DNA from 2 places in the Streptomyces sp. NPDC058470 genome. Region 2 is predicted to be linked to the other one. Evidence: riboswitches for the same ligand, from Rfam matches in the RefSeq annotation. Region 2 holds a riboswitch; the other holds the start of a gene.
What was found. A riboswitch is a leader RNA that binds a small molecule or an ion and turns the genes downstream of it on or off. The one in region 2 is predicted to bind glycine.
Positions count from the first base shown of each region.

Region 1: it holds a riboswitch for glycine, as region 2 does, so the genes downstream of both, gcvP (aminomethyl-transferring glycine dehydrogenase) here and gcvT (glycine cleavage system aminomethyltransferase GcvT) in region 2, are expected to answer to the same signal.

Region 1 is NZ_JBHXMF010000051.1:51,183-57,111, forward strand. It holds gene ACFWP7_RS31455 (DUF5999 family protein) at 256-462, shown strand; gene gcvP (aminomethyl-transferring glycine dehydrogenase) at 739-3,624, opposite strand; glycine riboswitch at 3,808-3,904, opposite strand; gene ACFWP7_RS31465 (PRC-barrel domain-containing protein) at 4,019-4,390, shown strand; gene ACFWP7_RS31470 (DNA polymerase IV) at 4,427-5,797, opposite strand; gene ACFWP7_RS31475 (MerR family transcriptional regulator) at 5,876-5,929, opposite strand, start outside.
Region 2 is NZ_JBHXMF010000033.1:47,423-53,351, forward strand. It holds gene ACFWP7_RS23955 (enhanced serine sensitivity protein SseB C-terminal domain-containing protein) at 21-815, opposite strand; gene ACFWP7_RS23960 (enhanced serine sensitivity protein SseB) at 976-1,779, opposite strand; gene ACFWP7_RS23965 (AAA family ATPase) at 1,900-2,568, opposite strand; glycine riboswitch at 2,809-2,906, shown strand; gene gcvT (glycine cleavage system aminomethyltransferase GcvT) at 3,054-4,172, shown strand; gene gcvH (glycine cleavage system protein GcvH) at 4,348-4,725, shown strand; gene glyA (serine hydroxymethyltransferase) at 4,740-5,929, shown strand, end outside.

The DNA.
Region 1 (5,929 bases), on a different contig from region 2:
CGCCCGACCGGACTAGCCCCATCCGGCCACCGCGAACCACCCGAAAAGACGGCACAGTTGGAATGAACCGTCCGCACGGGTGATGCGTCATCAACCTGTGAGGAGCGCTGCCGCTAAATCCCTGCGGATTGACGCCCGTAGGGCAACACTGGGTTCCAAACCACACATCAACGGGGGGCGGCCATGACCACATCGAGCCGCGGGACAGACACCACAGCCATCACTCACCTCTCAACCCAGCGAAAGATCCCACCAATGTGCCAGCACAAGACGCCGTGCCCGACAGCCGAATCCGCCGACCGGGAGTCCGCCCGCCTCGTGGCGCACCACCCGGAGCAGGGGTGGAGCCTGCTGTGCAACGGCGTGCTGCTCTTCGAGGACACCGGTGAGCTCCTGCCGGACGGCCAGATCATCGCCCCGCACCGCCCGCTGGGCAGCGAGCACGTGATGACGGCGGCCTGAACCGCACAACCGGGTGGCTGCGGCAGAGCCGCCCAGTACATAGAGGGGCCGGCCCGGAGACGCATTCTCCGAACCGGCCCCGACGCATGTCCAAGGGTGATTACTCCCCGTAGCCGTCCAGTCCCTCTCGCTGATCGGTCCCCGTACAGGTCCAGGTCCTGGCGCTGATCAGTCCCCGTAGCGGTGTCGGTCCTGGCGCTGATCAGCCCTCGTAGGCATCCGGTCCCCGACCGCCGACCAGTCCAGTCCCCATACGCGTCCAGGCCCGACCGCCGATCAGTCCTCGTAGGCGTCCAGCGGCGGGCAGGAGCAGACCAGGTTCCGGTCGCCGTACGCCTGGTCGATCCGGCGCACCGGCGGCCAGTACTTGTCCGCGACCGAGACACCGGCCGGGAAGACGGCCTCCTCACGGCTGTAACCGTGCTCCCACTGCCCGCCGAGCGAGGCGGCGGTGTGCGGAGCGTTGCGCAGCGGGTTGTCGTCCGCCGCCCACTCACCCGAGCCGACCTTCTCGACCTCCGCACGGATGGCGATCATCGCCTCGCAGAAGCGGTCGAGCTCGACCAGGTCCTCGGACTCGGTCGGCTCGATCATCAGCGTGCCGGCCACCGGGAACGACATCGTCGGCGCGTGGAACCCGTAGTCGATCAGGCGCTTGGCGATGTCGTCGACACTCACACCGGTCGCCTTGGTCAACGGTCGCAGGTCGATGATGCACTCGTGCGCGACGAGCCCGCCGGGACCGGTGTAGAGCACCGGGTAGTGCGGCTCCAGGCGCTTCGCGATGTAGTTCGCGGAGAGCACGGCCACCTGCGTGGCCCGCTTCAGCCCCTCGCCGCCCATGAGCCGGACGTACGCCCACGAGATCGGCAGGATGCCCGCGGAACCCCACGGAGCGGCCGAGATCGGGCCGACGCCGGTCTCGGGCCCGGCCGCCGGCTGCAAGGGGTGGTTGGGCAGGTACGGCGCCAGGTGCGCGCGCACCCCGACCGGACCGACGCCCGGACCGCCGCCGCCGTGCGGGATGCAGAAGGTCTTGTGCAGGTTGAGGTGCGAGACGTCACCGCCGAAGTGCCCCGGCTTGGCAAGCCCCACCAGGGCGTTGAGGTTGGCGCCGTCCACATACACCTGGCCGCCCGCCTCGTGGACCTGGGCACAGATGTCGGCGACGTGCTCCTCGAAGACGCCATGCGTCGAGGGGTACGTGATCATCAGCACGGACAGTTCGTCGCGGTGCTGCTCGATCTTGGCACGCAGATCCTCGACGTCGATCTCGCCGTCGTCCGCCGTCTTCACGACGACGACCTTCATGCCGGCCATCACGGCGCTCGCCGCATTCGTGCCGTGCGCGGAGGACGGGATCAGGCACACGGTGCGCTGCTCGTCACCGTTCCCGCGGTGGTATCCCCGTACGGCGAGCAGCCCGGCGAGCTCACCCTGCGAACCGGCGTTGGGCTGCAGCGACACCTTGTCGTACCCGGTGACCTCGGCGAGCCGCTCCTCCAGCTCATGGATGAGCGTGAGGTAGCCCTGCGCCTGCTCGGCGGGCGCGAAGGGGTGCAACTGCCCGAACTCGGGCCAGGTGACCGGTTCCATCTCGGTCGTCGCGTTGAGCTTCATTGTGCAGGAGCCCAGCGGGATCATGCCGCGGTCGAGCGCGTAGTCACGGTCGGAGAGCCTGCGCAGGTAGCGCAGCATCGCCGTCTCGGAGCGGTACTGGTGGAACACCGGGTGCGTGAGGTACTCGTCGGTGCGCAGCAGCGCGGTCGGAAGAGTGTCCTCGGCGGTCGAGTCCAGCGCCTCGACATCGCCCTCGACGCCGAACGCGGTCCACACGGCGGCGAGTTGCCTGCGTGTGGTGGTCTCGTCGCACGAGATCGACACCCGGTCGGCGTCCACGAGGCGCAGGTTGACCCCCTGGTCGCGCGCGCCGGCCAGTATCTCGGCGGCCCGGCCCGGGACGCGCACGGTCAACGTGTCGAAGTAGGCACCGTGGACGACCTCGACTCCGCCCGCCTTCAGCCCGTCGGCGAGGATCGTCGCGTACCGGTGCGTCCGCCGCGCGATCGTCTTCAGTCCCTCAGGACCGTGGTAGACGGCGTACATGCCGGCCATCACGGCGAGCAGCACCTGAGCGGTACAGATGTTGCTCGTCGCCTTCTCACGACGGATGTGCTGCTCCCGCGTCTGCAGAGCAAGCCGGTACGCCTTGTGCCCGTCCGCGTCGACGGACACGCCCACCAGCCGGCCCGGCAGGCTGCGCGCGAACTTCTCGCGCACCGCCATGTACCCGGCGTGCGGACCGCCGAAGGCCATCGGCACCCCGAACCGCTGCGTCGTACCGACCGCGATGTCCGCGCCCAGCTCACCCGGCGAGGTCAGCAGGGTCAGGGCCAGCAGGTCGGCGGCGACGGTGACGACCGCACCCAGCTCGTGCGCCTGCTCGATGAGCGGCTTGATGTCGCGTACGACACCGGAGGCGCCCGGGTACTGGGTCAGCACGCCGTTGATCTCACGCCCGGCGATCTCGGCGGGGATGCCCGCGCTCAGGTCGGCGAGGACGACCTCGACGCCGGTCGGCTCGGCGCGGGTCCGGATGACCGCGACGGTCTGCGGCATCACGTCCGCGTCGACCAGGAAGAGACCCTTCTTGTTCTTCCCCATGCGCCGGGACAGCGCCATCGCCTCGGCGGCCGCGGTGCTCTCGTCGAGCAGCGAGGCACCGGACGTCGGCAGCCCGGTCAGCTCGGCGACGACAGTCTGGAAGTTCAGCAGCGCTTCGAGGCGGCCCTGCGAGATCTCCGGCTGATACGGCGTGTACGCGGTGTACCAGGCCGGGCTCTCCATGACGTTCCGCAGGATCACCGGCGGAGTGAAGGTCCCGTAGTAACCGAGCCCGATCATCGAGTCGAGCACCTGGTTACGGTCCGCGAGGGTGCGCAGCTCGGCCAGTACCTCGGCCTCGGTGCGTGCGCCCGGCAGCTCCAGCGCCTCGGCGTTCTTGATCACGTCGGGCACCGCGGTGGCGGTGAGCTCGTCGAGCGAGCCGTATCCGACCTGCGCGAGCATCTTGGCCCGGGCTTCGGTGTCGGGCCCGATGTGGCGCTGCTCGAAGGGGATTCCCTGTTCGAGTTCGGAGAGCGGAATGCGAGGGGCGGTCATTGCGGAGGCCTCCTGGTCTGACGCGACCTTCGAGGGGCACCCCGGCACGGGTACCCCGACGGCCTCCCCCTCTGTCATCTCAACCTGAGAGTTTCACCGGCCCGCCCGCCCGCTGCGACCCGACTTTCACCGTCGGTGAGAGCGGGAGCCGTCGTCGGCACCCGCTCTGCTTTCCAGAGTGACCTCGTCCGTGCGGTACGTGGGCCTGAGAGATTCCGGGGAGGATTTGCTCCTTCGGCGCCCTCCGATGGTGTCTTGAGGACTCTCCCGCACAGGGTCAGCAGCCGCTGCCAGCCTACCAGCGAGGACAACTCCCGAGCCTTCGAGTGGCCACCTTCCTGAATCTGCTCTTTTGTAGTGCTTACGGATGAGTTGCGACCAAATGGAGGGCAACGTGCAGACCGACATCGATCCGCGCAACCTGATCGGCCGCAAGGCATTCGACCGCAATGGCGCCAAGATCGGCACGATCGACGAGGTCTACCTCGACGACGCGACCGGGGTCCCGGAGTGGGCGGCCATACGCACGGGACTGTTCAGCAGGGACGCCTTCGTGCCCCTGGAGCCCAGCGAACTCGTCGAAGGCACGCTGCACATCCCCTTCGAGCGGGCGCTGATCAAGGACGCGCCCGACTTCGGCGTCGGCCGCCACCTCTCCCCCGAGCAGGAACTCCAGCTCTACCACCACTACGGCCTCGACGTGTCATCCCCGCCTCCCGCACCGGACCGCGACTTCGGCCGCCTGGCGGGCACGGACGAAGCCTGAAGCCGCGCTCCACCCCCTCTAGGCAAAGCCCGCAGCTCAACCTTCACGGTGATGGCCGACGGTCTCCGCCACCAAGGGCAACGGCTCCGCCGGCTCCAGCCCCGGATCGTCGGCACGGAACGTCCGTACCCGCCCGGGCTCGGAGTACGGCGTCTCGAACCGAACGGTGACCCGCCCGAGCCCGCTGCCCTGCACCCACCCGTGCCCGAACTCGGCGTGCCGCACATCGTGCCCCGCGGACCACCGCCGCTCAGTCAGCGGCACCTGCTCCTCGACGGCCCCCTCCGCCACCTCCTCCTCCATGTGCTCCTGCGCCGCCAGCTCCCCCGCGGCAGCCTGCGCCTGCGCGAACAGGTCCTCCTGCGTGTAGTCGGCCAGCCCTGAGACACCCACACCGAGCAGCCGTACGCCACCGGTCGTGTCCACCGACTCAAGGAGCCGGGCGGCCGCCTCCCGCACCACCCCGGGGTCGTCCGTGGGCCCCCGTAGCGTCTCGGACCGGGTCAGCGTCGAGAAGTCGTACCTCCGCACCTTCAGCACGATGGTGCGCCCCGACAGCCCGGCTCCACGCAACCGCTGCACACACCGGTCGGCGAGCCGCTGCACCTCCAGACCGACCCGCACCCGGTCATGGATGTCCACGTCGTACGTGTCCTCGACGGACACCGACTTGGTCTCCCGCTCGGCGACCACGGGCCGGTCGTCGCGCGCCAGCGCCATCGCGTACAGCGCGTGCCCGTGGGACTTCCCCAGCAGACGTACGAGCTCGTCCTCGCCCGCCTCGGCGAGCTCCTGGACGGTGGTGATCCCGGCCCGCCGCAGATGGTCCCCCGTCGCCGGCCCGACGCCCGGCAGCGTCCGCACCGGCATGGGTCCCAGCAGCGCACGCTCGGTCCCCGGCTCTATCAGCACCAGACCATCGGGTTTGGCCTGCTCCGAGGCGATCTTCGCGAGCATCTTGGAAGCGGCGAGCCCCACCGATCCGGTGAGCCCGGTGACGGCCCGGATGTCCGCGCGCAGCTTCACTCCGGTCAGCCGCGCCGACGCCTCGTCCCAGGCCGCTTCCCCTGCCTCCAGATCGACGAACGCCTCGTCCAGGCTCAGCGGCTCCACCAGCGGCGACAGGGCCTGCAGCAGCCCCATCACCTGCTCGCTGACCTCTCGGTAGATCCCGAAGCGCGGCACGAGATACGCGGCGTTCGGCGCGAGCCGGCGTGCCTGGGCCATGGGCATCGCCGAGTGCACCCCGAAGACCCGTGCCTCGTACGAGCACGTGGAGACGACCCCACGTGGTCCGAGCCCGCCCACGACGACCGCTTTCCCGCGCAGGCTCGGCTTGGACGCCTGCTCCGCCGAGGCGAAGAAGGCATCCATGTCCAGATGCAGGATCGTGGGCGCTGTTCTCACATCTCCGATGCTGCCCTACGCCACTGACAATGCCCCGGCAAGCCGGGGCACCATCAGCCTCTTCCGCTCTACAGATCCTCAGACCGCGCGATTGCGCCTTCGTGCCAGCTCGTCGGAGGGGTTGTTCCTCAC
Region 2 (5,929 bases):
GTTTCGCTGTGGAACAGGGATCAGTATGACCGGGACTGCGGATAGCCGTAGCCACCGGCCACCGGTGCCTGCGCCGGAGCCGCGTGCGCCTCGCGGTCGTAGAAGGGCCGCGCGTGGGACCGCAGCCACATCGCCACCGGGTCGTATTCGTCGGACATCGCGACGGTCGAGACGGGCAGCCCGTCCGGCACAGCGCCGATCGACTGCTGCATCATCGCCCGCACCGAGTCGACGGCCGGCGGCGAGGTGTCGTACACATCGAGGCCGATGGCCAGGTAGGGCGCCCCGAGCGCGGGCTGTACCCAGGCCCGGCGCAGCGAGCGCACGGCGGACGTGCGGTGCGCGTTCTGTGTGAGCAGGGCGTAGAACTGCGGGATCTCGATGCCCGGCTCGGAGAGCCTGAGCGGGCCCGCGGGCTGGCGCTCCAGGCCCGTGGCGATACGGCGCAGATCGAGCCAGGGGATGCCGACGCCGCCGCCGGGGGCGTGCGGGTTCAGCCAGAGACCGAACTGGTCGGGGTACAGGGTGCGGGCGACGTCGAGGCCGTCCACCACCTCGTACGAACGGTTCCAGCCGCTGGCCGAGAGCTCCTGGGCGGAGGTCACACAGGGTGCGTACCCGAAGCCGTCCACCTGCATGTTTCCGTACTGTGCGTCCGGGGAGCCGGACTGGCCGTGCCAGAGCAGCATCCAGACCTGGCCTGCCGACGGGGCCGCGAGCGCGCGAAGGAGCGCCTCGTAGGCGTCGTAACGCCCGGGCGTCACCTGGCGCAGCATGTGCTCGACCTGCCCGGCCGCGGTGCCGCTGGCGCTCACCTGTACCGCCCCTTCGCGAAGTTGCCCCGGATATGAAACCAGCTTAAGCGGCGACCCTGACACCGGCGCGGGACGCTCCGCTGGAAAGCCGCATGAGAGCTGGGGACTTGCTGCCGTACCGCGACCGCGGGGCGGTCGCTCGCGCCTCTTTTGGGCGCCCTCAGTGGCCGTGCTGGTAGAAGGGCCGCACCCGCTCGCGCATCCAGTCGCCCACCGGGTCCTGGGTGATGTCCAGGAGGACGAGGTTCACGGGGCGGTCGACCGGGACCCGGCCCAGCGCACGGCCCAGCGCGTCCAGGGGGAGCGTGCGGGCCTCGCCCTCCCACAGGGAGAGTTCGACGCCGATGAACATCACGGGCGAGCCGCCCTCGATGCCGGCCAGGCAGCGGCGGGCGGTCAGCACGACGCCGGTCCCGGCGAACTCGGCGGAGGCGGCGGACAGGAAGTCCACCGGGTCGTCCTGCCAGTCGGGCTCGAAGAGCCGCACCCGGCCGCCGCTCGCGGATCCGTCCAGCGGCGTATGCCCGGCGCGGCACAGCTCGGCGACCGCGAGGGGCGGCAGCGGTACGCCGACCACACCGTCCGGGTTGACCACGATGCCGGCCTGCGGGGGCAGCCCGCGGGCGAACTCGACGGCGGGCGCGATCGTGAACGACATGTGCCCGCCGGTGACCTGGCGGAACTGCTCCTCGGAGCTGAAGACGGGGACGTACGCCTGGCCCGCGATCTCCAGCGTGGGAAGGTCGAGCGGGCCGCTGTGCGGGCCGCCGCCGTTCGGCAGCGGGACCCAGACGAAGCTGCGGCCGAGGACCTCGACGATGCGGGCACCCGACGAGGGCCCCGCGGGCACGCCGAGGGACGCCGCGAGCACCTCCTCCAGCTCGTTGCCCGGCCATCCGCCGTGCGGATGGGGGTGGGCCTGCGCCGGGAGGCCGGGGAAGTCGGGGAATTGCGGGAAGTCCATCTGTCTACCGCCTGCTGTGAACCACTGTTCCGGTGTTCGGGTGTTCCGGCTGGCTAGGTTAGTGGGCTTGTACGCAGTCTCGGCCGCTTCGGCGGTTCCCAGCCACTCCCCCCGCCCCTCTCAGCCACCGAAGTCGATCCGGCGCAGCACGTCCGCCGCGTCGCGGTCGACGAGCACCGCGGAACCGCAGCCCTCCGGCAGGTCGCCCTTCTCGACGGAGCGCAGCAGCCGGGCGACCGCGCCGCGGTGGCGGGTGAACGCGTACCGCGAGACGCCGCGGCCGCGCTCGCGCTGACCGTCGAGCGCCGTGCCCGGTGTGACGTCGAGCAGCAGCAGGTGCAGCGCGCCGCCGCGGCGGCGGGCCTCGCGCGCGAGCCAGCGGCGGACCCAGGCCTGCGTACCGCAGTCGTGTACGACGACTCCGGCGCCGGAGCGCAACGCGCGGTGCAGGCCCGTGTAGTGGGCGAGGCGGACGAGGGGGCGGTAGACCGCGTACGGGAGCCAGCGGGACATCCATCCGTCCCAGCGGTCGCGGGTGTCCTGCGAGTCGACGCGCGGGCCCGAGACGGCGCGGCGCATCAGGGTCGACTTGCCGCTGCCGGGGAGTCCGGTGACCACCACGACGTCGGAACTGCCGAAGTGCAGGCCGTGCGGGCTGTGTCCCGCGCGGTCCCTGAGGTCGCGGACGACAGCCGTCGGGAGCGGGTGGCACACCTCCCGGGCCGGGGCACCGGGCTGCTTGGGCAGCGCGAGGCCCGCCGTCGTCGCGTACGCCGTGGTCCTGTTCACCGTGACCGTCCTCCCCATGGGTCTGGAGACCCATCCCCGCCGAGTGTAAAGAGAAGGTAATGCGCGGTGCTTCCTGTTTCCGTAATCGGACTGCCACAGGCTGGTTACAGGTCGCTGCAGGACGTCACTGTAAGGCGCCGTGAGTCACTGCGGGTCGCTGTGAGGGTGCGTTCGAAGGTGCCCCTCCCGTGTCCCCGGGATGCGTGCAATGATGTGCGCGCCAACTGCATACCGGCCGCTTGAATCCGCGCGGGAGAGTCCCGGGGGCATGTCGCCCCGGGCGCCGAAGGAGCAAGTCCCTCCCTTGAATCTCTCAGGCCCCGTACCGCGCGGGCGAGGCACATCTGAAAAGCGGGCCGCCGACCAGTGGCCCCACCCAAGGTGCAAGTCATGACCACCGTTTCGCGGGGTCGTGATGAACCTCTCAGGTTCCGATGACAGATGGGGAGGAACGACCTCGCCGTCATGCCTTGGGAGCCCCACCGATGAGCAGCAACGCACCCCGTCACACCGCGCTCGATGCCCTGCATCGCTCGCTCGGCGCGACGATGACCGACTTCGCGGGCTGGGACATGCCCCTGCGCTACGGCTCCGAACGCGACGAGCACCTCGCCGTCCGTACGAAGGCCGGCCTCTTCGACCTCTCGCACATGGGAGAGATCACGGTCGGCGGGCCCCAGGCCGCCGCGCTCCTCAACCACGCACTGGTCGGCAACATCGCCTCGGTCGGTGTCGGCCGCGCCCGCTACACGATGATCTGCCGGGCGGACGGCGGCATCCTCGACGACCTGATCGTGTACCGCCTTCAGGAACACGAGTACATGGTTGTCGCCAACGCCTCCAACGCCCAGGTCGTGCTGGACGCCCTCGTGGAGCGTTCGGCGGGCTTCGACGCCGTCGTGCGGGACGACCGTGACGCGTACGCGCTGATCGCCGTTCAGGGCCCGGAGTCCCCCGGCATCCTCAGGTCCCTCACCGACGCCGACCTCGACGGCCTGAAGTACTACGCGGGTCTGCCCGGCACGGTCGCGGGCGTCCCCGCCCTCATCGCCCGCACCGGCTACACCGGCGAGGACGGCTTCGAGCTGTTCGTCTCCCCCGGCGACGCCGAGAAGGTGTGGCAGGCGCTGACCGAGGCGGGCGCCCCGTACGGGCTCATCCCGTGCGGTCTGTCCTGCCGGGACACCCTGCGCCTGGAGGCGGGCATGCCGCTGTACGGGCATGAGCTGAGCACCTCGCTCACCCCCTTCGACGCCGGCCTCGGCCGGGTCGTGAAGTTCGAGAAGGAGGGTGACTTCGTGGGGCGCGAGGCGCTCTCCGAAGCCGCCGCGGCGGCTGTCGAGAACCCGCCGCGGGTGCTCGTCGGTCTGATCGCCGAGGGCCGTCGCGTCCCTCGCGCGGGGTACGCCGTCGTCGCCGACGGCAAGGTCGTCGGCGAGGTCACCTCGGGCGCCCCGTCCCCGACGCTGGGCAAGCCGATCGCGATGGCCTACGTCGACGCCGCGCACTCCGCTCCGGGTACCGCCGGAGTCGGTGTGGACATCCGGGGCAGCCACGAGCCGTACGAGGTCGTGGCGCTGCCGTTCTACAAGCGCCAGAAGTGAGACTGGCCCACAGGCCGGGCTTCGGGCTCCACGGTCGACAGAAGCGACACCGGGGCACACATCGGACAACCAGCCCGGCCGTACCTGCCGGACGTGCCACCGGGCACACATCCGCCCAGCTCATCACCCCTCCCCCCGTCATCAGCACTCCCCCGCGTACAGGAGAATTCAGGACATGAGCAACCCCCAGCAGCTGCGCTACAGCAAGGAGCACGAGTGGCTGTCGGTCGCCGAGGACGGCGTCTCGACGGTCGGCATCACCGAGTTCGCGGCCAACGCGCTCGGCGATGTCGTCTACGCCCAGCTTCCGGAGGTCGGTGACACGGTGACCGCGGGCGAGTCCTGCGGTGAGCTGGAGTCGACCAAGTCGGTGAGTGACCTGTACGCGCCGGTCACCGGCGAGATCGTGGAGTTCAACCAGGACGTGGTGGACGACCCCGCCCTGGTCAACTCGGCCCCCTTCGACGGCGGCTGGCTGTTCAAGGTGCGCATCGCGGACGAGCCGGACGACCTGCTCTCCGCCGACGAGTACACCGCTTTCACCGCCGGCTGAGGAGTCGTAGCCCCATGTCTGAACCCAAGTCGCTTCTGAACACCTCTCTCCACGAACTCGACCCGGACGTCGCCGCCGCCGTCGACGCCGAGCTGCTCCGCCAGCAGTCCACCCTCGAGATGATCGCCTCGGAGAACTTCGCTCCGGTCGCGGTCATGGAGGCCCAGGGCTCGGTCCTGACCAACAAGTACGCCGAGGGCTACCCCGGCCGCCGCTACTACGGCGGCTGTGAGCACGTCGATGTCATCGAGCAGATCGCCATCGACCGCGTCAAGGCGCTCTTCGGTGCCGAGCACGCCAACGTGCAGCCCCACTCGGGCGCCCAGGCCAACGCGGCCGCGATGTTCGCGCTGATCAAGCCGGGCGACACGATCATGGGTCTGAACCTCGCGCACGGCGGGCACCTGACCCACGGCATGAAGATCAACTTCTCCGGCAAGCTCTACAACGTGGTCGCCTACCACGTGGACGACGCCACCGGCCAGGTCGACATGGCCGAGGTCGAGAAGCTCGCCAAGGAGTCCCAGCCGAAGCTGATCGTGGCCGGCTGGTCGGCGTACCCGCGTCAGCTCGACTTCGCCGAGTTCCGCCGGATCGCGGACGAGGTCGGCGCGTACCTGATGGTCGACATGGCGCACTTCGCCGGTCTGGTGGCGGCGGGCCTGCACCCCAACCCCGTACCGCACGCCCATGTCGTCACGACCACCACCCACAAGACGCTGGGCGGCCCGCGCGGTGGCGTGATCCTGTCCACGGCCGAGCTCGCCAAGAAGATCAACTCGGCGGTCTTCCCGGGCCAGCAGGGCGGTCCGCTGGAGCATGTGATCGCCGCCAAGGCCGTCTCCTTCAAGGTCGCCGCGACGGACGAGTTCAAGGAGCGCCAGCAGCGGACCCTTGACGGTGCGCGGATCCTGGCGGAGCGGCTGGTCCAGGACGACGTGACGTCGGCCGGTGTCTCGGTGCTCTCCGGCGGCACGGACGTGCACCTCGTCCTGGTCGACCTGCGCAACGCCGAGCTCGACGGACAGCAGGCCGAGGACCGTCTCCACGAGGTCGGCATCACGGTCAACCGCAACGCCGTCCCGAACGACCCGCGTCCGCCGATGGTGACCTCGGGTCTCCGTATCGGTACGCCGGCTCTGGCGACCCGCGGCTTCACGACCGAGGACTTCGCCGAGGTCGCGGACATCATCGCGGAAGCCCT